DNA from 2 places in the Streptomyces sp. NPDC005805 genome. Region 1 is predicted to be linked to the other one. Evidence: riboswitches for the same ligand, from Rfam matches in the RefSeq annotation. Region 1 holds a riboswitch; the other holds the start of a gene.
What was found. Region 1 has a riboswitch for S-adenosylmethionine ahead of thrC (threonine synthase). Riboswitches for the same ligand answer to the same signal wherever they lie in the genome.

Region 1 (6,938 bases):
AGACGGCGGTCGGCAGCGCGCTGCGGGCCCTGGTCGCGGCAGGGCATCTGCGACGCGGGCTGGAAGCGGTGACGTCGGAGTCGGGTTCCACCCTGTGGGTGACCCGCACATGGTGGTCACGCACACCACGAAACGACGCCTGGTGGGACGCGTACGCCAAGGGCGAGCTTCCGGCCGGGACGGCCGAGTCGCGTCCGCCCCGGCCCACCCGCTCCCGGGCGTACATCCTGCTCGCCGCGCTCGGGCGGGAGAACCCGGTGCTGTCCCTCTCGCACCTGGACTGCACCCTCCTCGCGCCGCTGGTGGAGGAGTGGTTCTCGCGGGACGCGACCGAGCGTCAGGTGCTGCACGCGCTGACGGTCGGGCTGCCCGTACCCGTCCACCACCCGGCCGCGCTCGTCCGCCGCCGCCTGCGCGACAAACTCCCGCCCGCACCCCCGCCACCCCCGCCCCGGCCGGACCGGCCCCGCATCCTGGAGTGCTCCGAGTGCGGCCGCCCGCCGGGCGCGGGGGTGACGTTGCGGCGGGGACTGTGCGACCGCTGCCGTGGCGTACCGCGCATGGACCCACCGCCCGCCCTTCCGCCCGCCCGCGTCCACGCCCTCGCCGCCGAGGCCCGCGCGGCGGCCGGCCGCCCACCGGAGAGGACACCCGTGTGACCGTTCAGCTCCAACACCCCTTGCGCAGGGCACGATGGAGGCGAGGAGGCGAAGCCATGACCCCGATTTCCGCCGACAAGCCCCAGATGTCCACAGAGGACTTCGAAGAGATCGAACGCCATGCCCCGGAGACGGTGCGGCTCGAGTTCATCAACGGAAAACTGGAGGTCAAGCCGGTGCCCGACGGCGACCACGGAGAAATCCTCATGTGGCTGCTGAGGCAGTGCATGCAGCACCGCCCCGACCTCGCGCTCTATCCCGAGCGCGGTCTGGTCGTCGGCGCCTACCGCAAGGGCCGAGCCCGACCGGACGGTGCTCTGGCCCAGACGGGGCACTTCGCCGGGCACGGCGAGTGGTCCAGCCCGGAGGGCGTGCTGATGACCGTGGAAGTCACCTCGCACGACTACGACACCGACCGCCGCGACCGCACCGAGAAGCGCGACGGCTACGCCGGGGCCGGCATCCCCGTCTACCTCCTGATCGACCGGGACAAGGGCACCGTCGTCGTCCACAGCGAACCCGAGGACGGCACCTACCGACTCGTGCGCATCCACCCCTATGGCAAACCCGCCGAACTCCCCGACCCCGTCGGCATCACCCTCGACACCGAGAAGCTCAAGGACTACTCGGGCTGACCGGCCGCCCGCACGCCCCCTGCGGAAACGGAATCGGGAACGCACGCGCACAGAGCCCGCCGCACCCGGGCCGCGGGAACGCCCGAGGGCGGCACCCCCTGTGGGGTGCCGCCCTCGGTCCGTGCGGACGGGTCCGATCCGGAAGCCGGATCAGAAGTCCATGTCACCGCCCGGCATGCCGCCGCCGGCCGGGGCCGCGGCCTTCTCCGGCTTGTCGGCGATGACGGCCTCGGTGGTGAGGAACAGCGCGGCGATGGAGGCCGCGTTCTGCAGGGCGGAACGCGTCACCTTCGCCGGGTCGATGATGCCCTCGGCGATCATGTCGACGTACTCGCCGGTCGCGGCGTTCAGACCGTGGCCGACGGCCAGGTTGCGCACCTTCTCCACGACGACGCCGCCCTCGAGACCACCGTTGACGGCGATCTGCTTCAGCGGGGCCTCCAGCGCGAGCTTCACGGCGTTGGCGCCGGTCGCCTCGTCGCCGTCCAGCTCCAGCTTCTCGAAGACCGCGGAGGCCTGGAGCAGGGCCACGCCACCACCGGCGACGATGCCCTCCTCGACGGCCGCCTTGGCGTTGCGCACGGCGTCCTCGATGCGGTGCTTGCGCTCCTTGAGCTCGACCTCGGTCGCGGCGCCGGCCTTGATGACGGCCACGCCGCCGGCCAGCTTCGCGAGGCGCTCCTGGAGCTTCTCGCGGTCGTAGTCCGAGTCGCTGTTCTCGATCTCGGCGCGGATCTGGTTGACCCGACCGGCGACCTGGTCGCTGTCACCGGCACCGTCGACGATGGTGGTCTCGTCCTTGGTGATGACGACCTTGCGGGCGCGGCCCAGCAGGTCCAGGCCGGCGTTCTCCAGCTTGAGGCCGACCTCCTCGGAGATGACCGTACCGCCGGTGAGGATGGCGATGTCGTTCAGCATGGCCTTGCGGCGGTCGCCGAAGCCCGGGGCCTTGACGGCGACGGACTTGAAGGTGCCGCGGATCTTGTTGACGACCAGGGTCGACAGGGCCTCGCCCTCGACGTCCTCGGCGATGATCAGCAGCGGCTTGCCGGACTGCATGACCTTCTCCAGCAGCGGAAGGAGGTCCTTCACGTTGCTGACCTTGGAGTTGACGATCAGGATGTACGGGTCGTCGAGGGACGCCTCCATACGCTCCATGTCGGTGGCGAAGTACGCCGAGATGTAGCCCTTGTCGAAGCGCATACCCTCGGTGAGCTCCAGCTCCAGACCGAAGGTCTGGGACTCCTCGACGGTGATGACGCCTTCCTTGCCGACCTTGTCCATGGCCTCGGCGATCAGCTCGCCGATCTGGGTGTCGGCGGCGGAGATGGAGGCCGTGGAAGCGATCTGCTCCTTGGTCTCGACATCCTTCGCCTGCTCCAGCAGCGCACCGGAGACGGCCTCGACGGCCTTCTCGATGCCGCGCTTCAGGGCCATCGGGTTGGCGCCGGCGGCGACGTTGCGCAGACCCTCGCGGACGAGCGCCTGGGCGAGGACGGTCGCGGTGGTCGTACCGTCACCGGCGACGTCGTCCGTCTTCTTGGCGACTTCCTTGACCAGCTCGGCGCCGATCTTCTCGTACGGGTCCTCGAGCTCGATCTCCTTGGCGATGGAGACACCATCGTTGGTGATCGTGGGGGCGCCCCACTTCTTCTCAAGGACGACGTTGCGACCCTTGGGACCAAGGGTGACCTTGACGGCGTCGGCGAGCTGGTTCATCCCGCGCTCGAGACCGCGCCGTGCCTCCTCGTCGAACGCGATGATCTTGGCCATGTGAAGTGTCCTCCCGGACCTGTGGGTCCCCCCGCGCCGAAGGCAACGGGGGAGGATTGCATCGGATCGCGTCCGGCGCCCGCGACGGCCGGCCTGCGCGCCCTGCGGTTCCTTGCCCCGCACGGCCCGCGGGCCACACCGACCCGATCCAAGTTCTGTCACTCTCACTCGGAGAGTGCTAACGCCAATGATTAGCACTCGACCCCGGTGAGTGCAAGCGCCTTCGAAGACCATGGAGGGCGGCGGGTGGGCGCGGGCATGCGCGAGGGGCCCGCATCCCGGTGGTCGGGATGCGGGCCCCTCGGCGTGAGTGCGTCGGTGGCCGAACGCGCCTGGATCAGTCGGATCAGACGGCGAGCTTGACCATGTCCGCCTGCGGACCCTTCTGGCCCTGCGAGATCTCGAACTCGACCCGCTGACCCTCTTCAAGGGTGCGGTATCCGTCCATCTGAATCGCGCTGTAGTGGACGAAAACATCCGCACCACCGTCGACCGCGATGAAGCCGTACCCCTTCTCCGCGTTGAACCACTTGACGGTGCCCTGAGCCATGCCTAACTCCCCTATTACTGGCCCTTGCGCAGGACCGCACTTCGCGGACCCGGGTCAGACCTCACCCCGACAGGAGGGGTGTGCGCCGGAACGCGTCGACCGCGGCTGAATGTATCTGCACAACTGCCCTCTGCAACAGGTCAATCGGACGAGAAATCCAGGCAGGACCGATCGTTCGATCCGTACCAATCCGCTGAATTCCGGGGCAAGTCGGGCCCGACAAAGCGGCACTATTGAGGCAATTCGATCGCAGAGTTTGGCCGCTTTCTTGCGGTGCGGCTCAAATGCTCTCCCGCTGCGCGGCCGGGGTTTCCCAGACTCTACCGCGCCTAACCATGCAGAATCGCCCCCTCCGCTTAGCTCGCGGAAAGGGCGATCCAGGTAACTCCGGGTAACTCACGGGCGTTGCGCACGAAACGCCCGGGCCGGCCCCGAGGCCGGACGGCCCCGTGCCGGCCCCGTCGGCTCAGCCGCCGGCCACCGCCGGGATGATGGAGACGCCCGCGCCGTCCGGCGTCGCCGTCTCCAGGCCCTGCTCGAAGCGCACGTCGTCGTCGTTCACGTACACGTTCACGAAGCGGCGCAGCTTGCCCTGGTCGTCCAGGACGCGCGCGGCGATACCCGTGTGGTTCTTCTCCAGGTCGGCGATGACCTCGGCGAGGGTCGCGCCCTCGGCCGGGACCTCGGCCTGCCCGCCCGTGTAGGTGCGCAGGATGGTGGGGATGCGGACGTTGACGCTCATGCGAGGCCAGCCTCTCGGAAAGAGTCCAGGTTGGGTCGGATGACAGCGGTCATACCCGTCGTGGGGGCGACCGCGTCGAGGGTCTTGAGGCCGTCACCCGTGTTGACGACGACCGTCGTCAGGGACGGGTCGATGAGACCGGCCTCGATCAGCTTCTTGGCCACGCCGAGGGTCACCCCGCCCGCGGTCTCCGTGAACACGCCCTCCGTGCGGGCGAGCAGCTTGATCGCGTCGACGATCTCCTCGTCCGTGACGTCCTCGACCGCGCCGCCGGTGCGTCGGCAGATGTCCAGCACATACGGTCCGTCGGCCGGGTTGCCGATCGCCAGGGACTTGGCGATGGTGTCCGGCTTCTGCGGCCGGACCACGTCGTGGCCCGCCTTGAAGGCGACGGAGACCGGGGAGCAGCCCTCGGCCTGGGCGCCGAAGACCTTGTACGGCTTGTCCTCGACGAGCCCCAGCCCGATCAGCTCCTGGATCCCCTTGTCGATCTTGGTGAGCTGGGAGCCGGACGCGATCGGGATGACGATCTGGTCCGGGATCTCCCACCCGAGCTGCTCGCAGATCTCGTACGCGAGGGTCTTGGAGCCCTCCGCGTAGTACGGGCGCAGGTTGACGTTGACGAAGCCCCAGCCCTCGCCGGCCGGGTCGCCGATGAGCTCGGAGCAGAAGCGGTTGACGTCGTCGTAGTTGCCCTCGATGCCGACGAGTTCACCGCCGTAGACGGCGGCCATGACGACCTTGCCCTGCTCCAGGTCGTGCGGGATGAACACGCAGGAGCGGAAGCCGGCCCGGGCCGCCGCGGCGCCGACCGCGCCCGCGAGGTTGCCGGTGGAGGAGCAGGAGAGGGTGGTGTAGCCGAAGGCGCGGGCGGCCTCCAGGGCCTGGGCGACGACCCGGTCCTTGAAGGAGTGCGTCGGGTTGCCGGAGTCGTCCTTGACGTGCAGCCTGCCGGGCTCGACGCCCAGCTCGCGGGCGAGGTTGTCGGCCCGCACGAGCTTGGTCCAGCCCGGGTTCAGGTTCGGCTTGCCGGCCACGTCGGCGGGGACGGGCAGCAGGGGCGCGTAGCGCCAGATGTTCTCGGGGCCGTTCTCGATCTGCTTGCGCAGCGCTTCCGGGTCGCCGCTCGGGATGTCGTACGCGACTTCGAGCGGCCCGAAACAGGCTTCGCAGGCGAAGATCGGGCCGAGGTCGAAGCGCTCGCCGCACTCGCGGCAGGAGAGCCCGGCGGCGGGTCCGAGGTCGACGGCGCCGGCCCGGGAAGCGGTGGCGGAGGTGGCGTCGGAAGCGGCGTCCGTGGAGGTCGCGACGGTCTGTGCAGCCATGGAGGCGAGGCCCTTTCTCCTCATCTTCCTCATGGCGCATCTCGCCATGAGACGGATTTGGCACCTTCCCTAGCCGGGAGCCTCGCTTCGTGGTGAACGAGACCGGCTGGAGGGTTGCCGGGGCTTCAACGGGCCGTTTCCCTCTGCCCCTCTGGATGAGCGGTATTCGATTGTCCGAACGGAACGACCCCGACATGCGACGGTCATCCGCGTTGTTCAAGACTGTAACCGAACCCCCGGACGGTCCGAGACGGTCGTCCGATCCGCGAGATGGAGATCACGTGCTGGAAGAGGTGGAGCGCTGGCTGGCCCGGCGGTCCTGGACGGTGGCCGACCGCCCGCTGGACCGGCTGATCGCCGCCAAGCAGGGCACGTCCGGCCGGCGGGGCACCACGGTCAGCGTCGTCCTCCCCGCGCTGAACGAGGAGGAGACGGTCGGCGAGATCGTCACCGTCATCCGCGAGGAGCTGATGACGGACGCGGTGCCGCTCGTGGATGAGCTGGTGGTCGTGGACTCCGGCTCGGCCGACCGCACCGCCGAGGTCGCGGCGGCGGCGGGCGCGCGGGTGGTCCACCGGGACGCGATCCTGCCCCGGCTGCCGGCCGTGCCCGGCAAGGGCGAGGTGCTGTGGCGGTCCCTGCTGGTCACCGGCGGGGACGTGGTCTGCTTCGTCGACGCCGATCTGCGCGACTTCTCCGCGGACTTCGTCACCGGGACCGTCGGCCCCCTGCTCACCGAGCCGGACGTGCACTTCGTCAAGGCGATGCACGACCGGCCGCTCGGCGCCGAGCCGGGCCAGGGCGGGCGGGTGACCGAGCTGGTGGCCCGGCCGCTGCTCAATCTGCACTGGCCGCAGCTGGCCGGCTTCGTCCAGCCCCTCGGCGGTGAGTACGCGGCCCGCCGCTCGCTGCTGGAGCAGCTGCCGTTCCCGGTGGGCTACGGGGTGGAGCTGGGGCTGCTGGTGGACGCGCTCGGCACGGTCGGCCTGGACGCCCTGGCCCAGGTGGACGTCGGCACCCGCAAGCACCGCCACCAGGACGGCCGGGCGCTGGGCCGGATGGCGGCGACGATCTACCGGACCGCCCAACTGCGCCTGGCCCGGGGCCACTTGGTGCGCCCCTCGATCACCCAGTTCGAGCGTGCGGAGGACGGGTTCGTGCCGCGGACGTACGCGGTGGACACGGAGGAGCGGCCGCCGATGCGCGAGATCGGAGAGTACGCGGCCCGCCGCGCGGCCTGAGAAAGTGTTGGGT
Region 2 (6,938 bases), on a different contig from region 1:
GCGGCGGCGGTGGGCGCCGGGGTCAACCCGGTCGCCGCCGCCCTGGCGTCCACCGCGGCGGCCGGCTTCTGCCACACCCTGCCCGCGTCCGCCAAGCCGGTCGCGATGTTCGCCGACCCGCCGGACGGCGTGCCCACCTTCACTCCCCGGGACCTGCTGCGGCTCTCCGCCGTGCTCGCCCCGCTCAGCGCCGCCGTGGTGCTGCTGTTCGCCCTCGCCGTCTGGCCGCTGCTCGGCGTGCCCGTCCTTCTGGAGACCCAGCCATGAGCCATGACCCGCTGTCCGCCGCACCGCCCGCGACCGTTCCCGGCCCACACTCCGCGCCGCCTGCCGGGGGCCGCTCGGCCCGGCTGCGGATCGCGGTCGCGCCCAGTGGCTTCAAGGAGTCCCTGAGCGCCGCCGAGGCCGCCGCCGCCATCGCCGAGGGGGTCCGCAGGGCCGCCCCGGAGGCCGGACTCGATCTGATCCCGCTGGTGGACGGGGGCGAGGGCACCGCCGCTGCCCTCGCCGCCGCGACCGGCGGCCGGCTGGTGCCGCACACGGCCACCGGCCCGGTCGGCGCGCCCGTCGCGAGCCACTTCGCGCTGCTCGGCGACGGCACGGGCACGGCCGTGGTCGAGATGGCGGCCGTCGCCGGGCTGGCCCTGGTGCCCCCGGACCGGCGCGACCCGGGCGCCACCACCACCCGCGGGGTGGGCGAACTCCTGCGCGCGGCCCTGGACTCGGGGGCCCGCCGTATCCTGGTCGGCTGCGGCGACTCGGGCACCTCGGACGGCGGCGCGGGCGCCCTCACCGCCCTCGGCGCCCGGCTCCTGGACGCGGACGGGCGCGAACTCCCGCCCGGCGGGGCCGCGTTGGCCCGCCTCGACCGGATCGACAGCACCGGCCTGGACCCGCGCCTCGCCCGCACCGAAGTCCTGGTGGCCTGCAACCCCTACAACGTGCTCTGCGGGGAGCGGGGCGTCGCCCGGGTCTTCGGCCCGCAGAAGGGCGCCACGCCCGCCGGGGTCGAGGAGTTGTCGGCCGCGCTGGAGCGGTGGGCGGCCGTGCTCTCCGCCGCCCTCCCGGTCCCGGTCGATCTGCGGACCGCCCCGGGCACGGGCGCCTCGGGCGGCCTGGGCGCGGGCCTGGCGGCCCTCGGGGCCCGGCTGCTGCCCCGGTTCGACGTCCTGCTGGACCACGTCGACCTGGACGCCCGCCTCGCCCGCGCCGACCTGGTGATCACGGCGGAGGGCTCACTGGACGGCCAGACCGTGCGCGGCAAGATCCCCGCCGAGGTCGCCTCCCGCGCCCGCGCGGCCGGCGTCCCGGTGCTCGCCCTGGCGGGCACCCTCGGCCACGGGGTGCGGGCGGTGACGGCGGCGGGGGTCGACGCGTACGGGTCGATCGTCCCCGCCCCCGTCGCCCTCCCCGAAGCCCTGCACCGCGCGGCCGAGTTCCTGGCGGACGCGGCCGAACGGGCCCTGCGCATGGTCCTGGTGGGCACCCGCCTGGCCGCCTGAACCGGCGCGCCCCGCTCGCGCCGGGCGCTCAGCCGCGGTCCGGCACGCAGCGCCCGTCCTCGGTCCGGTACCGCCAGCGGGCGCCGTCGCGCACCAGCTCCTTGACCGCCGCGACGAAGCGCCGCACATGCTCGTCGGGCGTGCCCGCCCCGAAGCTCACCCGGATCGCGTTCAGGGACCGTTCTCCGGGCGCGGCCTCGGGGGCGCCGCACTCGCCGGTGTCCCCGGGCTCGCCGCCGAGCAGGGTGCGCACCAGGGGGTGCGCGCAGAACAGCCCGTCCCGCACCCCGATCCCGTACTCGGCGGAGAGCGCGGCCGCGAAGTGGGAGCTGTTCCAGCCGTCGACGACGAAGGAGATCACACCGACCCGGGGCGCGTCGTCCCCGAAGAGGGAGAGCACCCGCACCTCGGGCACCTCGGCGAGCCCGGCCCGCACGGTGTCGATCAGGTGCCGCTCCCGCTCCACCAGGGTGTCGAACCCGGCCTCGGTGAGGGCCTTGCAGGCGGAGGCGATCGCGTAGACGCCGATGACATTGGGCGAACCGGCCTCGTGGCGGGCGGCGGTGGTGTGCCACTCGACGTCCACCCCGCCGTCCTCCCGCCGGGACACCGTGCGCGAGGCGCCACCGCCCGCGAGGTACGGCTCCGCCTCCCGCAGCCAGTCGGAGCGCCCGGCGAGGACACCGGAGCCGAAGGGCGCGTACAGCTTGTGCCCGGAGAACGCGACCCAGTCCACGTCCAGTTCGCGGACCGACACCGGGTGGTGGGGCGCGAGCTGGGCCGCGTCCAGGACGATCCGGGAGCCGTGCGCATGGGCGGCGGCGGCCAGCTCCTTCACCGGCCACAGCTCACCGGTGACGTTGGACGCCCCGGTGACGCAGACCAGCGCCGGGCCGTAGGGGTCGCGGTCGGCGAGGGCGTGCTCCAGGGTCCGCACGGCCTCGCCGGGGGTGCGGGGCGCGTCCAGGAAGGTCACCCGGGCGTCCCGCCACGGCAGCAGGGAGGCGTGGTGCTCGGTCTCGAAGACGAAGACCTGGCAGTCGGCGGGCAGGGCCCCGGCGAGGAGGTTGAGGGAGTCGGTGGTGGAGCGGGTGAAGACGACCTGGTCGTCCTCCCGGCAGTCGAGGAACTCGGCGACCGTGGTGCGGCTGGTCTCGAACAGCTCGGTGGAGAGCTGCGAGAGGTATCCGGCGCCCCGGTGGACGCTGCCGTAGTAGGGGGCGTACGCGGCGACGTCGTCCCAGACGCGCTGGAGGGCGGGGGCGCTGGCCGCGTAGTCCAGGGCCGCGTAGGCGACCTCGCCGCCGGTCACCAGCGGGACGGTGACGTCCCCGCCGAGGACGGGCAGCGGGGCCGCGCAGCAGGGCTCGGCGTCGGTGGCGGCGGCGGGCGCGGGCACAACGGCGGAGGCGGCGGGGGCGACGGTCGAAACGGCGGCGGTGGCGTCAGGGCGCACGGGACAGCTCCTCGGGACCAGGACCCCAGAGCCGTGAGGGGTCCGCGCTTGCCGCAGACCTCGCTGCCTGCGGCCTGGTCTTCACCCGGGGCACCCCGCCACGGACGGAGGGTTGCCGGACAGCGGGCCGGGGCCGTAGTCGCTGTCACTCATGACCTTGGCAAGCATCCTGCCACAGACCGCCCACAACGCAAGAGCGGGGTCCAGCATCCGGACCCCGCTCCCCGTACCGCTCCCGGTCACGGCCCAACGGCCGCGCCGCGCCTACGCGTTGCTCAGCGCCACCCAGCGCTCCAGGGCCGCCCGCGCCGCGCCCGAGTCGATGGACTGCGCGGCCCGTGCGACACCGGCCGCGAGCTGCTCGTTCAGACTGCCGTCCGTGGGCTCCAGAGCGGCCAGGGCCGCCGCGGAGTTGAGCAGCACCGCCTCGCGCACCGGCCCGGTCTCGCCGCCCAGCAGCCGGCGGGCCACATCCGCGTTGTAGGACGCGTCGGCGCCGCGCAGCGCCTCCACGGGCACCAGCTCGATGCCGATGTCCCGGGGGTCGAAGGTCTCCTCGCGCACGGCCCCGTCCCGGACCACCCACACCTTGGAGGTGGCGGTGGTGGTCAGCTCGTCCAGTCCGTCGTCGCCGCGGAAGACGAGCGCGGAGGAGCCGCGTTCGGCGAGGACCCCGGCGAGGATCGGCGCCATCCGGGCGTCGGCGACACCGGTGGCCTGGGCCCGCACCCGGGCCGGGTTGGTGAGCGGGCCGAGGAAGTTGAAGACCGTGCGGATGCCCAGCTCCTTGCGGGCGGTGGCGACATGCCGCAGGGCGGGGTGGAACTTCACCGCGAAGCAGAAGGTGATCCCGGCCTCGTCGGCGACCTGCGCCACCCGGTGGGGGGTGAGATCGAGGTTGACGCCCAGCTTCTCCAGCACGTCGGAGGCCCCGCTCGCGGAAGAGGCGGCCCGGTTGCCGTGCTTGACCACCTTGGCTCCGGTGCCGGCCACCACGATCGCGGACATGGTGGAGATGTTGACCGTCTTCGCGCCGTCCCCGCCGGTGCCGACGATGTCGACGGTGGCCCCGGGCACGTCGATCAGATTGGCGTGCGCGTACATGGTCCGCACCAGGCCGGTGATCTCCTGGACCGTCTCGCCCTTGGCGCGCAGGGCGGTGGCGAATCCGGCGATCTGCGCGTCGCTGGCCTCGCCCCGCAGGATGCGGTCCATGGCCCAGGCGGTCGCGTCGGCGCTCTGGTCGCGGTTGTCGAGGAGGGCGTTCAGCACGACGGGCCAGGAGAGGTCCGCCACGCTGTCGCCGCCGTCCGGGGTCGATGCGTTCATGGTCCGCTCCAGGGGGTCCGGGGGCCGGGGGCCGTCGGGGAAAGAGGTCTCCACCCTATCCAGGCGACGGCAGCGCGAAGGGCCCCGTCCGGCGTACGGACGGGGCCCTCGCGGTGGCGACTCCGGGTCAGCGGAGGTTCAGGGGATCAGTGGTGGCCGTGGCCCTCGGTGATCTCCTTGTACTCCTCGACCGTGGGCTTGGCGATCTGGTTGTTCTCGCCGTAGTAGCCCTTGCTGAGCTTCACGCGCAGCTTCTCCATCCGCCCGATCTTGCGGCGGACGCCGTTCTCGTCGACCTCGGGACCGAGCTCGGCCGGCTTGTACTGGTCGTGCGCGACCAGGGCGTAGCGGGCCTCGGCCGACAGCGGCTCGTGGATCTCGACGAACTCACCGTGCGGCAGGCGCTTGATGATGCCGGACTCGCGCCCGTGCAGCACCTTCTCCTTGTCGCGCCGCTGCAGACCCAGGCAGATCCGCTTGGTGATGATGAACGCGAGGACCGGTCCGACGAAGTACGTGATCCGGACGAACCAGGTGATCGCGTTGATCGACATATGGAAGTGCGTCGCGAAGATGTCGTTTCCGCCACCCAGCAGCATGATCACGTAGCCGACGACCCAGGCGACACCGAGGGCGGTGCGCGTCGGGGCGTTGCGCGGGCGGTCCAGGATGTGGTGCTCGCGCTTGTCGCCGGTGATCCAGGACTCGATGAACGGGTACATCGCGATCGCGCCGAGCACCACACCGAAGATCACCAGCGGGATGAACACACCCAGGACCAGGGTGTGGCCCCAGAGGTTGATCTCCCAGCCGGGCATCACACGGATCAGACCCTCGGCGAAGCCCATGTACCAGTCGGGCTGGGCGCCGGTGGACACCTGGTCCGGCCGGTAGGGGCCGAGCGCCCAGATCGGGTTGATCGTGAACAGCGCGGAGATGATCGCGATCAGACCGAAGACCAGGAAGAAGAAGCCTCCGGCCTTGGCCATGTAGACCGGCAGCAGCGGCATGCCGACGACGTTCTTGTTCGTCTTGCCGGGCCCGGGGAACTGCGTGTGCTTGTGGTAGAAGACCAGGATCAGGTGTGCCACCACGAGGCCGAGCATGATGCCCGGCAGCAGCAGGATGTGGATCGAGTAGAACCGGGCGATGATGTCGTGGCCCGGGAACTCCCCGCCGAACAGGAACATCGAGATGTAGGTGCCGACGATCGGCACCGACAGGATCGCGCCCTGCGTGAAGCGGACACCGGTACCGGAGAGCAGGTCGTCCGGGAGCGAGTAGCCGGTGAAACCGGTGAACATGCCCAGGACGAACAGCAGGAAGCCGAACAGCCAGTTGATCTCACGCGGCTTGCGGAACGCGCCCGTGAAGAAGACGCGCATCATGTGCACGAACATGCCCGCGAGGAAGATCAGCGCGGCCCAGTGGTGGATCTGCCGGATGAGCAGACCGCCGCGGACGTCGAAGCTGATGTCCAGGGTCGAGGCGTACGCCTCGGTCATGCGGATGCCCTGCATCGGCACGTACGAGCCGTGGTACTCGATCTCGTTCATGCTCGGGTGGAAGAACAGCGTCAGATACACACCCGTGAGGATGATGATGATGAAGCTGTAGAGGCAGATCTCACCCAGCATGAAGGACCAGTGGTCCGGGAAGATCTTCCGCATGTTGGCCTTGGCCAGGGAGTAGATCCCGAGCCGGCCGTCGGCCCAGTCGGCGACCTTCTCGCCGGCGGGTGCCTTTTTGCGTGTGTCTGTCGCAGTGCTCATCCGCGCTCCCAGAAGGCAGGACCGACGGGCTCTTCGAAGTCGCCGAGCGCCTCGAGGTTGCCCTCGGCGTTCACACCGATCCGCAGCTGCGGAAGGGGGTGACCGGCCGGACCGAAGATGACGCGGGCGCCGTCGGAGAGGTCGAAGGTGGACTGGTGGCACGGGCAGAGGACGTGGTGCGTCTGCTGCTCGTACAGGCTGACCGGGCAGCCGACGTGGGTGCAGATCTTCGAGTAGGCGACGATGCCCTCGTGCGACCACTCGAGCTCGCGCTTGTCCTTGATCTCCTCCGGCTGGATCCGGACGATCATCACGGCGGCCTTGGCGATCTCGTTGTTGAAGTTGTGGTTGGACTCCTCCAGACCCTCGGGCTTGACGAAGGTCAGGGAGCCGACGACCACGTCCTCGGGACGCAGCGGCTCATTGGTGTTCATGTTGATGAGCAGCTTGCCCTTGGCCCACAGGGTCTTGCGGAGCTTGTCCTCGGGCAGCGGGCCCAGCTCGCGCAGCAGCACCACACCGGAGAGCGGCACCATGGCCAGCGCGCCGAACATGGTGTTGCGGATCAGCTTGCGGCGGCCGAGGGCCGACTCGCGCGCGCCGTCCGCGAAGTCCGACAGGACCTTGGCCTTGACCTCGGGGGCGGCCTCGATCGGGTGCCGGTCGTCGGCCACCTCGACGTCGGACATCAGGGTGCGCGCCCAGTGGACGGCGCCCGCGCCGATGAGGAAGAGCGCCAGACCCAGCGTCAGCCCCAGCGACAGGTTCAGCGCGCCGACAAGGCCGATCGGCCAGACGTAGATGTTCTTGTCGATGGGGAAGATCACGAACGAGGCGATGAAGCCGATCGTGGCGAGCATCGACAGCGTGAACATCAGG

Region 2: it holds a riboswitch for S-adenosylmethionine, as region 1 does, so the genes downstream of both, ABZ457_RS12140 (aminotransferase class V-fold PLP-dependent enzyme) here and thrC (threonine synthase) in region 1, are expected to answer to the same signal.

Annotation. Positions count from the first base shown of each region.
Region 1 covers NZ_JBEXXN010000060.1:41,007-47,944, forward strand. Annotated here, with positions in the region: gene ABZ457_RS25940 (hypothetical protein) at 1-659, shown strand, start outside; gene ABZ457_RS25945 (Uma2 family endonuclease) at 716-1,294, shown strand; gene groL (chaperonin GroEL) at 1,445-3,067, opposite strand; gene ABZ457_RS25955 (cold-shock protein) at 3,414-3,617, opposite strand; gene ABZ457_RS25960 (MoaD/ThiS family protein) at 4,084-4,359, opposite strand; gene thrC (threonine synthase) at 4,356-5,708, opposite strand; SAM riboswitch class I at 5,702-5,846, opposite strand; gene ABZ457_RS25970 (glucosyl-3-phosphoglycerate synthase) at 5,966-6,925, shown strand.
Region 2 covers NZ_JBEXXN010000016.1:112,490-119,427, forward strand. Annotated here, with positions in the region: partial or broken gene ABZ457_RS12130 (SLC13 family permease) at 1-267, shown strand, start outside; gene ABZ457_RS12135 (glycerate kinase) at 264-1,502, shown strand; gene ABZ457_RS12140 (aminotransferase class V-fold PLP-dependent enzyme) at 1,531-2,901, opposite strand; SAM riboswitch class IV at 2,998-3,115, opposite strand; gene trpD (anthranilate phosphoribosyltransferase) at 3,223-4,287, opposite strand; gene ABZ457_RS12150 (ubiquinol-cytochrome c reductase cytochrome b subunit) at 4,434-6,059, opposite strand; gene ABZ457_RS12155 (Rieske 2Fe-2S domain-containing protein) at 6,056-6,938, opposite strand, start outside.